Regions from separate parts of the Bradyrhizobium sp. WSM2254 genome, predicted to be linked through region 2. Evidence: riboswitches for the same ligand, from Rfam matches in the RefSeq annotation. Region 2 holds a riboswitch; the other holds the start of a gene.

Region 1 (6,967 bases), on a different contig from region 2:
CGAGGCCGGCAGCGTTTCCGCCATCAGCGCGTCGACGCTCTTGGCGTTGACGGCCTCCAGCATCGCGGCGACGTCGCGCGCCGACGGGCCGATGTGGCGGCGAGCGAAATTGGCGGTGTCGCCGTTGGATTTGCGGTGCGCGGTCATCATGGGTCCTCGCTAGGAGTTGCTGTCATCGCCCGCGAAGGCGGGCGATCCAGTACGCCGCGGCCTCTCGGTTCTGGCCGAACCGGCTGCGTTTACTGGATGCCCCGCCTTCGCGGGGCATGACAGTGAGTATGTTGAAACGGCTCGGGTCATATCCTCACGCCGTGTGGGCCTTGTAGGCGGCTTCATCCATGAGGCCGCCGAGTTCGCTCTTGTCGGCAATCTTGATCTTGAAGAACCAGGCGGCGCCTTGCGCATCGGTGTTCACCAGCGCCGGCTCGGCGGCGAGCGCGGCGTTGGTCTCGAGCACTTCGCCCGTAACAGGCGCGTAGACGTCGGAGGCGGCCTTCACCGATTCCACCACGGCGGCGGCTTCCGCCTTCTTCAGCACGCGGCCAAGCTTGGGCAGTTCGACGAACACGACGTCGCCGAGCTGCTGCTGCGCGTAGTCGGTGATGCCGACGGTGGCGACGTCGCCCTCGATGGCGAGCCATTCATGATCGGAGGTGTACAGCGTCGTGGTCATTTCTGAAGTCCTCAGCGTTTGTAGGTGTTTTTCACGAAGGGCATGGCGGCGACCGTGAGCGGCAGTCGCTGGCCGCGCACCTCGGCGAAGAGGCTGGTGCCGAGCGCGCCCAGTGCGGTGGGCACGTAGCCCATCGCGACCGGCGCGTTCAGGCTCGGGCCGAAGCCGCCCGATGTGACCGTTCCGATCGGCGCGGCGGATGTCGCATCCGCAAACAGCAGCGCGCCCTCGCGCACCGGCGCGCGGCCTTCCGCGCGCAGGCCGACGCGGCGGCGGCCGGCACCCTGATCGAAATGGGCGAGGATCTTCTCGGCGCCGGGGAAACCACCGGCGCGGGCGCCGCCGCTGCGGCGGCTTTTCTGCACCGACCATTCCAGCGCGGCCTCGACCGGCGTGGTGGCGGTGTCGATGTCGTGGCCGTAGAGGCAGAGCCCGGCCTCCAGCCGCAGGCTGTCGCGGGCGCCGAGGCCGATCGGCAGCACGTCAGGGTTTTCCAGCAGACTTTTTGCCAGACGCTCGGCGTCCGCGGCCGGAACCGAAATCTCGAACCCGTCCTCGCCGGTGTAGCCGGAGCGCGAGACGAAGCAGTCGAGGCCGGCGACCTTGTGCGGGCCGGCGTCCATGAACTTCACGGACGGCGCCTCTGCACAGAATTTCGCCAGCGCGGATTCGGCCTTCGGGCCCTGGAGCGCGATCAGGGCGCGGTCGGCCAGCGAATCGATGACGCAGTCGTCGGACAGATGCGCGCGCAGATGCGCCTCGTCCTCGGCCTTGCAGGCGGCGTTGACGACCAGGAACAGGTGATCGCCGAAATTGGCGACCATCAGGTCGTCGAGAATGCCGCCATCTTCATTGGTGAACTGGGCGTAGCGCTGCCGGCCCGGCGCAATCGCGACGATGTCCTGCGGCACCAGCCGTTCCAGCGCGCGGGCGGCGTCCTCGACCTTGCCGGACTTCGGCAGCAAGCGGATCTGGCCCATGTGGGAGACGTCGAACAGGCCGGCGGAGCTGCGGGTATGGAGATGTTCCTTCAGCACGCCCGCGGGGTACTGCACGGGCATGTCATAGCCCGCGAACGGCACCATCTTGCCGCCGAGGGACACATGAAGGTCGTGGAGGGGCGTACGTTTTAGGGAGTCTTGGTCGGGTGCAAGCATCACAGGGGCCCTCGGCGGTTCCCCGGGGACGATTCCCCGAGCCAACCAGTCGAAGCCCCATCTGTCGCTGTGCCTGAGAGTATTATCCCGTCGGCGGACGCAGTCCGGGCCTCAAGCCCGTCGGCGCCTCTTTCCAGATGCTGTCAAAGCCACGCGGTCCTTTTGCCTGAGAGTTTCCGGGGCGGTTGCTCCTTCGGCGCCGGCACCAAAGCCGGTCTCTCCCGACGTGGCCGTACGATACAGATGGGTAGAGACCACAGGGCAGCCAAGCCTGTCAACGCGGGGATTGCGCCTTTCAACGGGATTGCAACGGGATTGCGCGCCTGCGGCAACCCTCTGATCTCTCTGCACAGTTTCTGGACAGCGAAGCTGGCCTTGTCTAAAAGCGCTTTGGCCCGCAGATATCAGCCTTAATTTCCGGTTTGGACGGCGGTCGCGGGTCCGAACACACCCGATTGGATGAACATGAGCGGCGTCAACGAGATCAGGTCGACCTTTCTGAACTTCTTTGCCGAGAACGGCCACGAGATCGTGCCGTCCTCGCCATTGGTGCCGCGCAACGATCCGACGTTGATGTTCACCAATGCCGGCATGGTGCAGTTCAAGAACGTCTTCACCGGCGTCGAGAAGCGGCCCTATCAGCGCGCCACCACCTCGCAGAAATGCGTGCGCGCCGGCGGCAAGCACAACGACCTCGACAATGTCGGCTACACCGCGCGCCATCTCACCTTCTTCGAGATGCTCGGCAACTTCTCGTTCGGCGACTATTTCAAGGAGCGCGCGATCGAGCTGGCCTGGACGCTCATCACCAAGGACTTTGGGCTGAAGAAGGACAAGCTGCTCGTCACGGTCTACCACACCGACGACGAGGCGCATGGGCTCTGGAAGAAGATCGCCGGCTTCTCCGACGACCGCATCATCCGCATCCCGACCTCGGACAATTTCTGGGCGATGGGCGACACCGGGCCGTGCGGCCCGTGCTCGGAGATTTTTATCGATCGCGGTGACCATATCTGGGGTGGCCCTCCCGGTTCTCCTGAGGAGGACGGCGACCGCTTCCTCGAATTCTGGAATCTGGTGTTCATGCAATACGAGCAGGTGACGAAGGAGGAGCGCGTGGATCTGCCGCGTCCCTCGATCGACACCGGCATGGGCCTGGAGCGCATGGCCTGCATCATGCAGGGCGTGGACAGCGTGTTCGAGACCGATCTGTTCCGCCACCTGATCGACGCGACCGCCTCCGCGCTCGGCAGCGGGCCGAACGAGCAGACTGTCGCCTCGTTCCGCGTCATCGCCGACCACTTACGCTCCTCGGCCTTCCTCGTCTCCGACGGCGTGCTGCCCTCCAATGAAGGCCGCGGCTATGTGCTGCGCCGGATCATGCGCCGCGCGATGCGCCATGCGCAGCTTCTCGGCGCGAAAGAGCCGCTGATGCACCGCCTGGTCTGGGCGCTGGTCCGCGAGATGGGCCAGGCCTATCCGGAGCTGATGCGCGCGGAAAATCTGATCGAGGAAACGCTGCGGCTGGAAGAGACCCGCTTCCGCAAGACGCTGGTGCGGGGCCTTGCCATCCTCGACGAGAAGAGCGCTTCGTTGAAGAAGGGCGACATGTTCGACGGCGACGTCGCCTTCACGCTGTACGACACCTACGGCTTCCCGCTGGACCTGACGCAGGACGCGCTGAAGTCGCGCGGCATCGGCGTGGATCAAGCTTCGTTTACCGACGCGATGGAGCGCCAGAAGGCCAAGGCGCGCGAGTCCTGGAAGGGCTCGGGCGAGGCGGCCTCCGAGGCGATCTGGTTCCCGCTGCGCGAAAAGCTCGGGGCCACCGAATTCCTGGGCTACGAGACCGAGACCGCCGAAGGCGTGGTGTCCGCGCTGGTGAAGGACGGCCAGGAAGCCACGAGCCTCAAGGCCGGCGAGACCGGCGCGCTGGTGCTGAACCAGACGCCGTTCTACGCGGAGTCCGGCGGCCAGGTCGGTGACACCGGCGTGCTGCTCGGGGAGGGCGGTATCAGGTTCCGCGTCACCGACACGCAGAAGAAGCTCGGCGATCTCTTCGTCCATATCGGCACGGTGGAGAGCGGCGAAATCAAGCTCGGCACCGCGCTGCAGCTCGAGGTCGATCATTCGCGTCGCTCGTCGATCCGAGCGCATCACTCAGCGACGCACCTCATCCACGAGGCGCTGCGCCAGGTGCTCGGCGATCACATCGCCCAGCGCGGCTCGATGGTCGCGCCGGATCGTCTGCGTTTCGACTTCGTGCATCCGAAGCCGATCACGGCGGAGGAACTGGCCCGCGTCGAGGACATCGCCAACGACGTGGTGCTGGAGAACGACGAGGTCACGACCCGCGTCATGGGCGTCGATGAAGCCCGCGAAGCGGGGGCGCGCGCCCTGTTTGGCGAGAAATATGGCGACGAAGTCCGCGTGGTCTCGATGGGCCGGACCGCGCGCGAGCGCGGCGCCAATGCGCTCGGCTGGTCGGTCGAGCTCTGCGGCGGCACCCATGTGAAGCGCACCGGCGACATCGGCCTGATCACGCTGACCGGCGAGAGCGCGGTCGCCTCCGGCGTGCGCCGCATCGAGGCGCTCACCGGCAATTATGCGCGCAGGCATGCCAACGACACCATGGCGCTGGCGAAGACCGCGGCGAACGAGCTGCGCACCTCGATCGACGACGTCCCGGCGCGCATCACCGCCCTGATGGAGGAGCGCAAGAAGCTCGAGCGCGAGCTCTCCGACGCCCGCAAGAAGCTCGCGATGGGCGGCGGCGCGTCTGCCGGCGGCAACGGCGCAGCCTCGGGCGTGCGCGAGGTCGGCGACGTCAAGCTGATGGCGCGTGCGGTCGAAGGCATCGAGATGAAGGATCTCAAGAGCCTCGCCGACGACGGCAAGAAGCAGATCGGCTCCGGCGTGGTCGCCATCGTCGGCGTCACCGAGGACGGCAAGGCCGGCATCGTGGTCGGCGTCACCGCCGATCTCACCGCGCGCTTCAACGCCGTGAACCTCGTCCGCGTCGCCTCCGAAGCGCTCGGCGGCAAGGGCGGCGGCGGCCGGCCCGACATGGCGCAGGCCGGCGGCCCCGATGGCGCTAGGGCGACCGAGGCGCTCGCGGCGATCGAAAAAGCGATGGCAGGCGCGTAAACATCATGCCCCCCGTTCCGCGCGGACGTGGGCTTGGCGATCCCGATTTGAGGGATCGCCTCTACGAACTGCTGGAGCACGATCCGCTGGCCTATTCGGTCGGGTCGCGCTTCATCCAGCTGATCATCGGCGTCATCGTGCTCAATGTGGCCGCGATGATCCTCGCCTCGGTGCCGGAGCTCGACGCGCGGTTCGACACGCTGTTCAGCGCGATCGCCATCCTCGCCGTCATCGTGTTCGCGCTCGAATATCTGGCGCGGCTGTGGACGGTGGCGGGGCACACCCAGCGCAGGGGCTCGGCGCTGTCCGACCGGCTGGGCTATGTCTTCTCGGCGCTCGGCATCATCGACCTCATGGCGTTCCTGCCGGCCGCGGTGGTGCTCGCCACCGGCCGGCACGCGACGCTGGCCGGGCTCGGCGTGCTGCCGTTCTTCAAGCTGATCCGCTATTCGCCGGCGATGCGTTCGCTGCTCGCCGCCGTCCATGCCGAGCGGCGCGCGCTGATCGGCTGCATCGTCATCCTGATCGGCGCGGTGCTGACCTTTGCCTCGCTGCTCTATGTCGTCGAGCGCGACGTGCAGCCGGACAAGCTCGGCACCATTCCGCAGGCGATGTGGTGGGCGATCGTGACGCTGGGCACCGTCGGCTACGGCGACGTCGTGCCGGTGACGCCGCTCGGCAAGTTCATCTCCACCTTCGCCATCATCAGCGGCTTCGCGATGATCGCTCTGCCGGTCGCGATCATCTCCTCGGCGTTCGCCGAAGAGGTGAAGCGGCGCGATTTCGTCGTCACTTGGGGCATGCTGGCGCGGGTGCCGCTGTTCTCGCATCTGTCCGCGGCCGAGATCGCCGACATCATGCGCCTGTTGCGCGCGCGCACCATCGAGCAGGGCGAGATCCTGGTGCGGCGGGGCGATGCGGCCTCGTCGATGTATTTCATCACCGCGGGCGAGGTCGAGATCGCGCTGCCGAGCCAGCAGGTTCGGCTCACCGACGGCACCTTCTTCGGCGAGATCGCGCTGCTGCATAAGACAAAACGCAGCGGCACGGTAACGGCGACGCGCAAGACCCGGCTGCTGGTGCTCGACGCCCAGGATTTTCACGCCCTGATCGCGCGCATGCCGACGCTGGCCGAGCATGTCCACCAGACTGCGAAAGCGCGGCTGGAGGAGACCGGCGATCTCGCCGCGGCCGAACTGGCGCAGGCGGAGAAGGAGGGCCGCTGAGCGGTCAGCCTTTCTTCAGGAAAACGTAGTCGGCCGAGTAAGGCGCGCTCTTGAACTCGCCGGCCTTGTCGCATGCACCGTCGAGCTTGCCGCCATGGGTGTTGATGCGCTGGACGGTGGTGACCGGCGTCAGGACGCCGCTGCCGCGGCGCGAGGCGACGTCCAGCTTCAGCCAGGGGATATCGGCGGCGGTGGCGCCCGGCGCGTTGCCGATGGCCTTGCCGGCGACCGCGCTGCCGTCGGCGAGCTCCCAGTTCGGCCCGGCATAGTGCCGGCCGACCGTCTTGCCCTCGGCGAGAAGCGTCGCGACCGGCTCGCGGAAGGCCCAGGCGAGCTTGCCCTCGGCGCCGGCCTTGCACTCGTAGACCTGCGCGCCCTCGGCGTGGACGCTGAGCACGACGGTCTCGCCGAGGGCCAGGATCGCCGCCGGCAAAGTGTAAAGCTTGAGTTGTCCGCGTTGGGCCTCGGCCGGTTCGGGCTCCGCAGCCCCGGCCGGTCCGATCAGGACCGCGAGCAGCAGGGCGGGGGCGGCAAGCTTGATGAACATGGTGGTCTCCGCAAAGGGTTTCAAAAAAACAACGGGCCGCGCTCAAAGACGCGGCCCGTGATGATGTCTGGCCCAGTCGGGCGAAATTGCGGACGGCTTTAGGCCGCCAGCTCCTTGGTCAGGTTCTCGGCGACCTTGTCGAGGAAGCCGGTGGTCGAGAGCCAGCGCTGGTCGGCGCCGACCAGCAGCGCGAGGTCCTTGGTCATGTAGCCTTCCT
Region 2 (6,967 bases):
AACTGCCTCTTCTCAGCTTCGCTCTGCTGCCTCAACTCATCCTGAGCGTGACGCAAACGAATGGTCTCGGTCATGCTCTCCTTGAAAACCTGGACGGATCTGGCCATTGCGCCAATTTCGTCTTTTCTGTCCTGAGCGGGAATTGTCACCTCGGTCCACCCGCTCGAGAGCTCGAGCATCGCCGTCGTCATCGCCGCGATGGGGTTGGCCACGTTACGGCTAATCAGGAGAGATACTCCGGGCACGAGCAAGAGGATGAAGAAGACGATCCCTCCCAGGCGGCGCGCTTCTGTCCAGAAGATCTGATCGATATCGTCGATATAAAGGGCGCTGGTCAGAACCCATCCGTATATTGGAACTTCAGTGGCATAAGTGAGGGTCTGCACCGGCTCGCTGCCGCCGGGGCGCGGGAAGCTGAAAGTAACGAAACCGCCGCCGCGGGCAGCGGCTGCGACCGCATCACGAAAGAAGTAGACGCCATTTGCATCTTTCGTTTGCGTCATATCTTTGCCCTCGACAGCCTGCTTGGGATGCACTTCGAGGATGCCTTCTTTGGTCGCGGCGTAGAAGGCGTTGTCCTTGTCGTAACGCAGCATGCGAAGCAGCGCTCTCGCTCGTTCACGCGCGTCCAGTTCTGACAGGCCGGTTTTGCGCCCGGCTTGGTAGTCGGCTTCGATCGCGGTGCGAGCGAGCAGGACGAGCTCCTTCACCTTCGCTTTTCTATCCGCGAGCAACGTATTCTTCAGGGTCGATAGGCCGATGCCGGCGGTGCCGACCATCCCGAGAATTGACAACAAGACGACGATCAAGAGCTTGGTGGAAATGCGAAGAGATCCGAACATGTAACCATTCTTCCCGCGCTGGCAGACCTGAGAGCCCATGCGTTCAGGAGTTCGCAGTCGATGTGGCATACCGCACGATCATTCGCGCCTGTCCTAGAGGACACTGACGCTCGCACGGCCTCTGCGAGCAAAACATTTGCTCTTCTCCGGCACCCGACCATGCACCTGCGTAGGTGAAGGCGGACCTGGGTGGACACATCCAAGGACGAAATCCACGACGACCCACAGCGCTTCGCCTCGCCCACGACAGTCACGCCATGCCGGTCGGCTCGAAGAGACGGCGGGACCACAACAGAAATTTAAGTAGCTGTATATCGACCGTGCCACCGACTTGGCGTGAGCTATTTCTTCAGTAGATCGTTGGTGTAGAAGTCTGTAACCGGCTTGTTCGGGTCGATGCTCTCGGTTGCGGACATCAATTTCAACGCGTCCGATATCGTTTTGTCGCTGATCCAGCCGGCAGGCCGGCCCTTCGCGAAATTCAGCGTGGCTGAAGTTGCAACGATCTGCGCTTTGATAAGCTCGTCCGAGGGAGCCGCACTCCAAGCGCTTTTCAGCGCTGCCGTCGCTGCCGCCGGTTCTGACTTGGTCAACTCGATTGCCTCCTCGGTCGCGGCGAGGAAGCGCCTGAGCGGTTCAGATTTTTCGGCGATTCCCTTGTCGCTCACCACGACGGCAAGCCCAGGCACGGCGAGGCCAAACTTCGGCATGTCCAACACAGGAAATTTTGTGCCACTTCGCTCTTCGATAAGGGGCAGATCAACGTTGGTATAAACGCTGATGAGATCGACGCGCCTTTGCATGAATTGGGGAAATTTTACCTGCGGATCGACTTGAACCTTGCTGATCTTGTCGCAGTTGATTTTGTTGATCGCGCAGAAGACGTCCAGATAGGTCGTGGCAGGGTCTCCGACGGAGATCGCAAGTGACTTGCCTTCCATCTGCGCGGGTGTTGTCACGGCCTTGTCGGGCCAAGAAATGAGGGCGAAGGGCGCTCGCTCCTGATAAATCGCCGCGAGCTTGACCGGCATTCCTTTTCCGATTGCCGAGATGGCAAATATGGCCGGAACGACCACGACATCTTCGTTGCCGCGTACAAGACCTCCGAGAGCTGCTTGTGCACCCGCGCCTTCTCCGAGAACGATATCGATTCCCTTCTTTTGGTAGAGGCCCCTCTCTTTACCCAGATAGAGGAAGCCATACTCGCCCTTTAGCTTCCAGCTAAACCGGACGTTTATAGTGTCCAGAGCGGACGCGGTCGTTGTCCAGAACGAGGCGGCGATCGCAACCGCAAGAACCCCAAAAACTTGGTGCAGTTTTGGCATAAGTCCCTCCTCTTCTGGTCTCTGCGGGCAGGTGCCCGTGACCGAAACGACCACGACAAATTTGATCTCGTATTGTGATCACATAAGACTTAATGTCAAGCGGCTTGCCCGCCCGGGCCAAGCACAAACGCCCCCAGTCGCCTGATGCGCCTCGGGTACACTCGTGCCAGGGAAGGGAGCGAAAGGGCTCCCGACAGACCATGGAAACTTCAAAGAGAACACCCATGCGGTTCCGGCACCTCGACATGAATCTGCTCGTCGCCTTGGACGCGATCCTGACCCATCAAAACATATCGCGGGCGGCCGAGCGACTGCTGCTCAGCCAGTCGGCGACAAGTGGGATTCTATCCAGGCTGCGCCAGCACTTCGAAGACGAGTTGCTGGTTCGGAACGGCCGCCGAATGGCTCTCACCCCTCTCGCAGAGGAATTGGTGGCGCCGCTCCGCGCCATCCTGACCGAAACGGAAAAACTCTTGGCAATGCGTACCTCGTTCGACCCAGCGACCTCCGAGCGACATTTTACGATCGCGTGCTCTGACTATGTCTGGGCAACTCTCATCGTCGATATCCTTGCCGCATTGCGCGCTGTTGCTCCCTCGGTAAATATATTCTACCAAGGTCCTAGCACCCGCTTTTTTCGCACCGAAATCGATTTCCTGATCGTTCCGGATCGATTCATGCTGGAAGATTGTCCGTTCGCCGCCCTCCCTTCGATCAGCTACGAATGTATCGTATGGAAGGAGAATGAAAGTGTCGGGGATAGCTTGACGCTCGAACAGTTTCTCGAGATGCGTCACGCCCAGGCCTATAGCGAGCGAGCGACGTTCATAGAAGCTTGGTTCTTCAAGCAATTTGGCCGCGCTCCGCAGGCCGGCATAACGGCACCAAGCTTCACCCTGCTTCCGCAAGCCCTAATCGGGACCCAGTTCCTCGCGCTCATCCCCGCAGACCTGGCAGATCGGGCAGCGGCCACGCTGCCGATAAGGAAAGTGGAAGCTCCCATATCCCTCCCGCTCATGACCGACGTTCTTCAGTGGCGCATCTCGCATGAACGAGATCCCGGGCTGCAATGGCTGCGAACCCTCATTCTCGACGTTGCCCATCGACGACGGAATTCCCGACAGATCGGCTTCCCGGTTGCGGGGTGAAGATGCAGCGGGTCTCGACCAGCGGCGCTGTTACGCCGAACGCGCCGCGCGATCCGAGCATTGTCCGAAACAAGCGTCCTTTGAAGAACGAATCCTTCGGCGTACCTCATCTTCAGCAATCGACCACATTAACTGCCAGACCGCCCAGACTCGTTTCCTTGTACTTGGTGCGCATGTCCTCCCCCGTCTGACGCATCGTTTCAATGACGGCATCGAGGGACACGTGATGTCGGCCATCACCATGCAAGGCGAGCATCGCTGCGTTAATCGCCTTGATCGCACCCATTGTGTTGCGCTCAATGCACGGGATCTGCACGAGGCCACCGATCGGGTCACATGTGAGACCGAGGTTATGCTCCATGCCGATCTCGGCGGCGTTCTCGATCTGCCGGTTGGTGCCACCCAGGACGGCCACAAGACCTGCTGCCGCCATGGAGCAAGCAACGCCGACCTCGCCCTGACAACCCATTTCGGCGGCGGATATCGAAGCGTTTCGTTTGTAGAGCATACCGATCGCGGACGCCGTCAGGAGAAAGATGCGGGCTTTTGCCGGGTTCGGATCCGGGAAGAACATCTCGGAGAATTTCAGGACCGCGGGTATGACGCCGGCAGCTCCATTCGTCGGCGCAGTCACGACCCGTCCCCCGGCCGCGTTCTCTTCATTGACCGCGAGAGCAAAGAGGCTGACCCATTCCATCACGTGAAATGGATGTGCCGCCCCCTTTGACGTCGTCTTGAGCTGGCTGAGCAGGCCTGGCGCACGGCGCGGTACCTTCAGGCCACCAGGCAGAACACCCCCGTTGACACACCCGCGATCGATGCAGCGCATCATTGCATCGCGAACGCTATCCAGGAATGCGATGGTTTCAGTCTCCTCCCTATGCGATAGCTCGTTGGCAGCAACGATATCGGCAATCGACAAGCCGGTCCTCTCACCTATCGTAAGAAGCTCATGCGCTGACGTGAACGGGTACGGCTCACATCCAACGTTTCGAACAGCGGGGTTCCTCGGCTGGTTGCCTTCACACACGATCGCGCCGCCGCCAACGGAGTAATAGGTTTGACGAAGCAGGACGCCCGTATCCGAATGCGCTGCGAATTTCATACCATTTGAGTGCCCCGGCAGGAACTCGCCGGTGCGGAAGGTGAGGTGCTGACGCTCATCGAAGCCAACCGCATGACGACCGCCAAGCAAAATCTCGGAACGCGATCGGATCAGCCCGGCAATAATGGATATGGCTTCAGGATCAACGGATTCCGGCAGCCAGCCCGATAGTCCCAGCAGAAGGGCAATATCGGTGCGGTGACCCTTGCCAGTCAGCGCCAGCGACCCGTAGAGCTCGACGACGACAGAGCGACAGCGCCATAGATCTTCGCCCAAGCATTCGATGAATCGATGGGCCGCGCGCATCGGTCCAACGGTATGCGAGCTGGATGGGCCGATTCCGATCGTGAATAGATCGAGGACACTGATCGGACCGGCTAGGCGCCTGGCCGATAAACTAGGTGTGGTGACTTGTTCGACAGTCTTGGACATGGACGCGCACCTCAATCAAGTGATTGATTTCAAATGCGCCCCATCTGTCTATTTGCCTGAGAGTATTATCCCGTCGGCGGGTGCCAAGGCACCTCTTTCCAGATGTTGTTTCGTCACACGCGGTCCTTGTTGCCTGAGAGTTTCCGGGGCGGTTGCTCCTTCGGCGTCGGCCGAAGCCGATCTCTTCCGCAAGCGACGTCTTTGGGACTCGACCTCCTGAGTCACGACATCAAATTTGTGGCTGCACTTCTCAAGTATTCTACTACGCGGCTTGGGTCAACAATGAACCGAAGATGCAAATTCTTGCCGTTCTGCGTCGTTTACGGGGTTGACCTGTCGGTAGAGGGATTTCGGTCTGGGCGCTTTGCATTGAGCCATGGGTCTTGTCGGTCAATCCGGAGTGCACAGCCAGCGAAAAGATACTTTAATGAATTCGTTGAGGACTTCGATTGAATGCTCCTCACAGTGCTGGCTCGCGATATCGTAGATTTCAAGCGAATCCACCGGACTGAACTCTCGTGCTTCGCGGTGTAGGTATAGGACGCGGCGTTGGCATGGGGCTGAATGCGCATCTTGGGCCTCAACAGATCCGGGGCAGTTGCTCGCCCGACAACCAGTCGACGATCCGGCCACCGCCAAAGCTCGTCGCCATCTGCACGAAGTGATGATCGTCCGGCACCGCTTCGCCGATATCGGCGGCATCGCGACTGAGCGGGTGCGCTCTCATGGCGGCCAGCACGGCTCCGGCGACATCAGGCGACACGATCGCGACCAGCTTCCCCTCATTGGCGACGTAGAGCGGATCGAGCCCGAGCATCTCGCAGGCAGCCGCCACCCCCGGCTTGACCGGGATCGCCTCTTCCTGGAGGCTGAAGCCTAGTTCGGACTGCTGGGCAATTTCGTTCAATGTCGCCGCGAGGCCGCCGCGCGTGGGATCTCGCATCAGACGGATGCCGCGGCCGCCCGCCGCCACCATCCTGGCGACCAGATCATGCAGGGCGGCCGAATCCGAGACGATCTCCGTTTCAAAGGCGAGGTTCTGGCGCTTTGACATGATTGCGACGCCGTGATCGCCAAGCGTGCCCGAGATCAGCACCCGATCTCCGACCCTCGCATTCTCGGCGGAGAGATCGAGTCCCTTAGGCACCAGGCCAACGCCCGCGGTCGAAATGAACAGGCCATCGGCCTTGCCGCGCTCGACCACCTTGGTGTCGCCGGTGATGATATGAACGCCGGCGGATTGCGCCGCCTCGCCCATGGAGTCCGCGATCATCTTGAGGTCTGAAAACCGAAAGCCTTCCTCAATAATGAAACTCGCAGACAGATAAAGCGGTCGGGCACCGGCCATGGCGATGTCGTTGACGGTGCCGTGCACCGCGAGCGAGCCGATATTGCCTCCGGGAAAGAACAGCGGTGAAATCACATAGCCATCAGTCGTCATCACCATGCGCCCGGCGCCGACGTCGAAGGCGGACTGATCGTTGCCGCGCGCCAGCCATTCGTTGCCGAACGCCTCGTGGAACAGGCCCGAGATCAACTGCGACATCGCACGGCCGCCGGAACCGTGGGACAGGTCGACGCAGCCGTGCTTGATGTCGAGCTTGCGCTGATGGGCTCTCATGACGCCCGCTTCTGCTGACGATCGCGGAAGCGACCATAGGTCCAATGCGCGGCACATGCGCCTTCCGAGGAGACCATGCAGGATCCCACCGGGGTCTCCGGCGTGCACACCGTTCCGAACAGCTTGCAGTCGACCGGTTTCTTGACACCGCGCAGGATCGCGCCGCATTCGCAGGCCGGATTGTCGGGGACGCGCAGCTCGTTCAAGGCGAAACGCATCTCCGCATCAAATCTGGCGTAGGTTTGCTTCAGCTTCAATCCGCTATAGGGCACGAGCCCGAGGCCTCGCCATTCGAACTGATCGCGCAGCTCGAAAATATTCGAGACCTCCTCCTTGGCGCGCGGATTCCCATCGCGCGTTACGGCACGGCTGTATTGATTCTCCACCTCGTTCCGGTTCTCGTTGACCTGACGCACCAGCATCAGAATCGCCTGCATCATGTCAAGCGGCTCGAAGCCCGAGATCACCACCGGCTTGCCAAATTCCTCTGCAAA

The links. Region 2 has a riboswitch for glycine ahead of A3M7_RS0113810 (L-serine ammonia-lyase). Riboswitches for the same ligand answer to the same signal wherever they lie in the genome.
Region 1: it holds a riboswitch for glycine, as region 2 does, so the genes downstream of both, gcvT (glycine cleavage system aminomethyltransferase GcvT) here and A3M7_RS0113810 (L-serine ammonia-lyase) in region 2, are expected to answer to the same signal.

Annotation. Positions count from the first base shown of each region.
Region 1 is NZ_KI421444.1:131,038-138,004, forward strand. Features, by position in the region: gene gcvP (aminomethyl-transferring glycine dehydrogenase) at 1-147, opposite strand, end outside; gene gcvH (glycine cleavage system protein GcvH) at 305-673, opposite strand; gene gcvT (glycine cleavage system aminomethyltransferase GcvT) at 685-1,830, opposite strand; glycine riboswitch at 1,976-2,064, opposite strand; gene alaS (alanine--tRNA ligase) at 2,296-4,977, shown strand; gene A3M7_RS0138395 (cyclic nucleotide-gated ion channel) at 4,983-6,203, shown strand; gene A3M7_RS0138400 (DUF3455 domain-containing protein) at 6,208-6,750, opposite strand; gene A3M7_RS0138405 (NADP-dependent isocitrate dehydrogenase) at 6,849-6,967, opposite strand, start outside.
Region 2 is NZ_AXAB01000018.1:179,828-186,794, reverse strand. Features, by position in the region: gene A3M7_RS0113825 (methyl-accepting chemotaxis protein) at 1-842, opposite strand, end outside; gene A3M7_RS0113820 (ABC transporter substrate-binding protein) at 1,184-2,167, opposite strand; gene A3M7_RS44070 (LysR family transcriptional regulator) at 2,392-3,315, shown strand; gene A3M7_RS0113810 (L-serine ammonia-lyase) at 3,428-4,852, opposite strand; glycine riboswitch at 4,963-5,051, opposite strand; gene hypE (hydrogenase expression/formation protein HypE) at 5,433-6,473, opposite strand; gene hypD (hydrogenase formation protein HypD) at 6,470-6,967, opposite strand, start outside.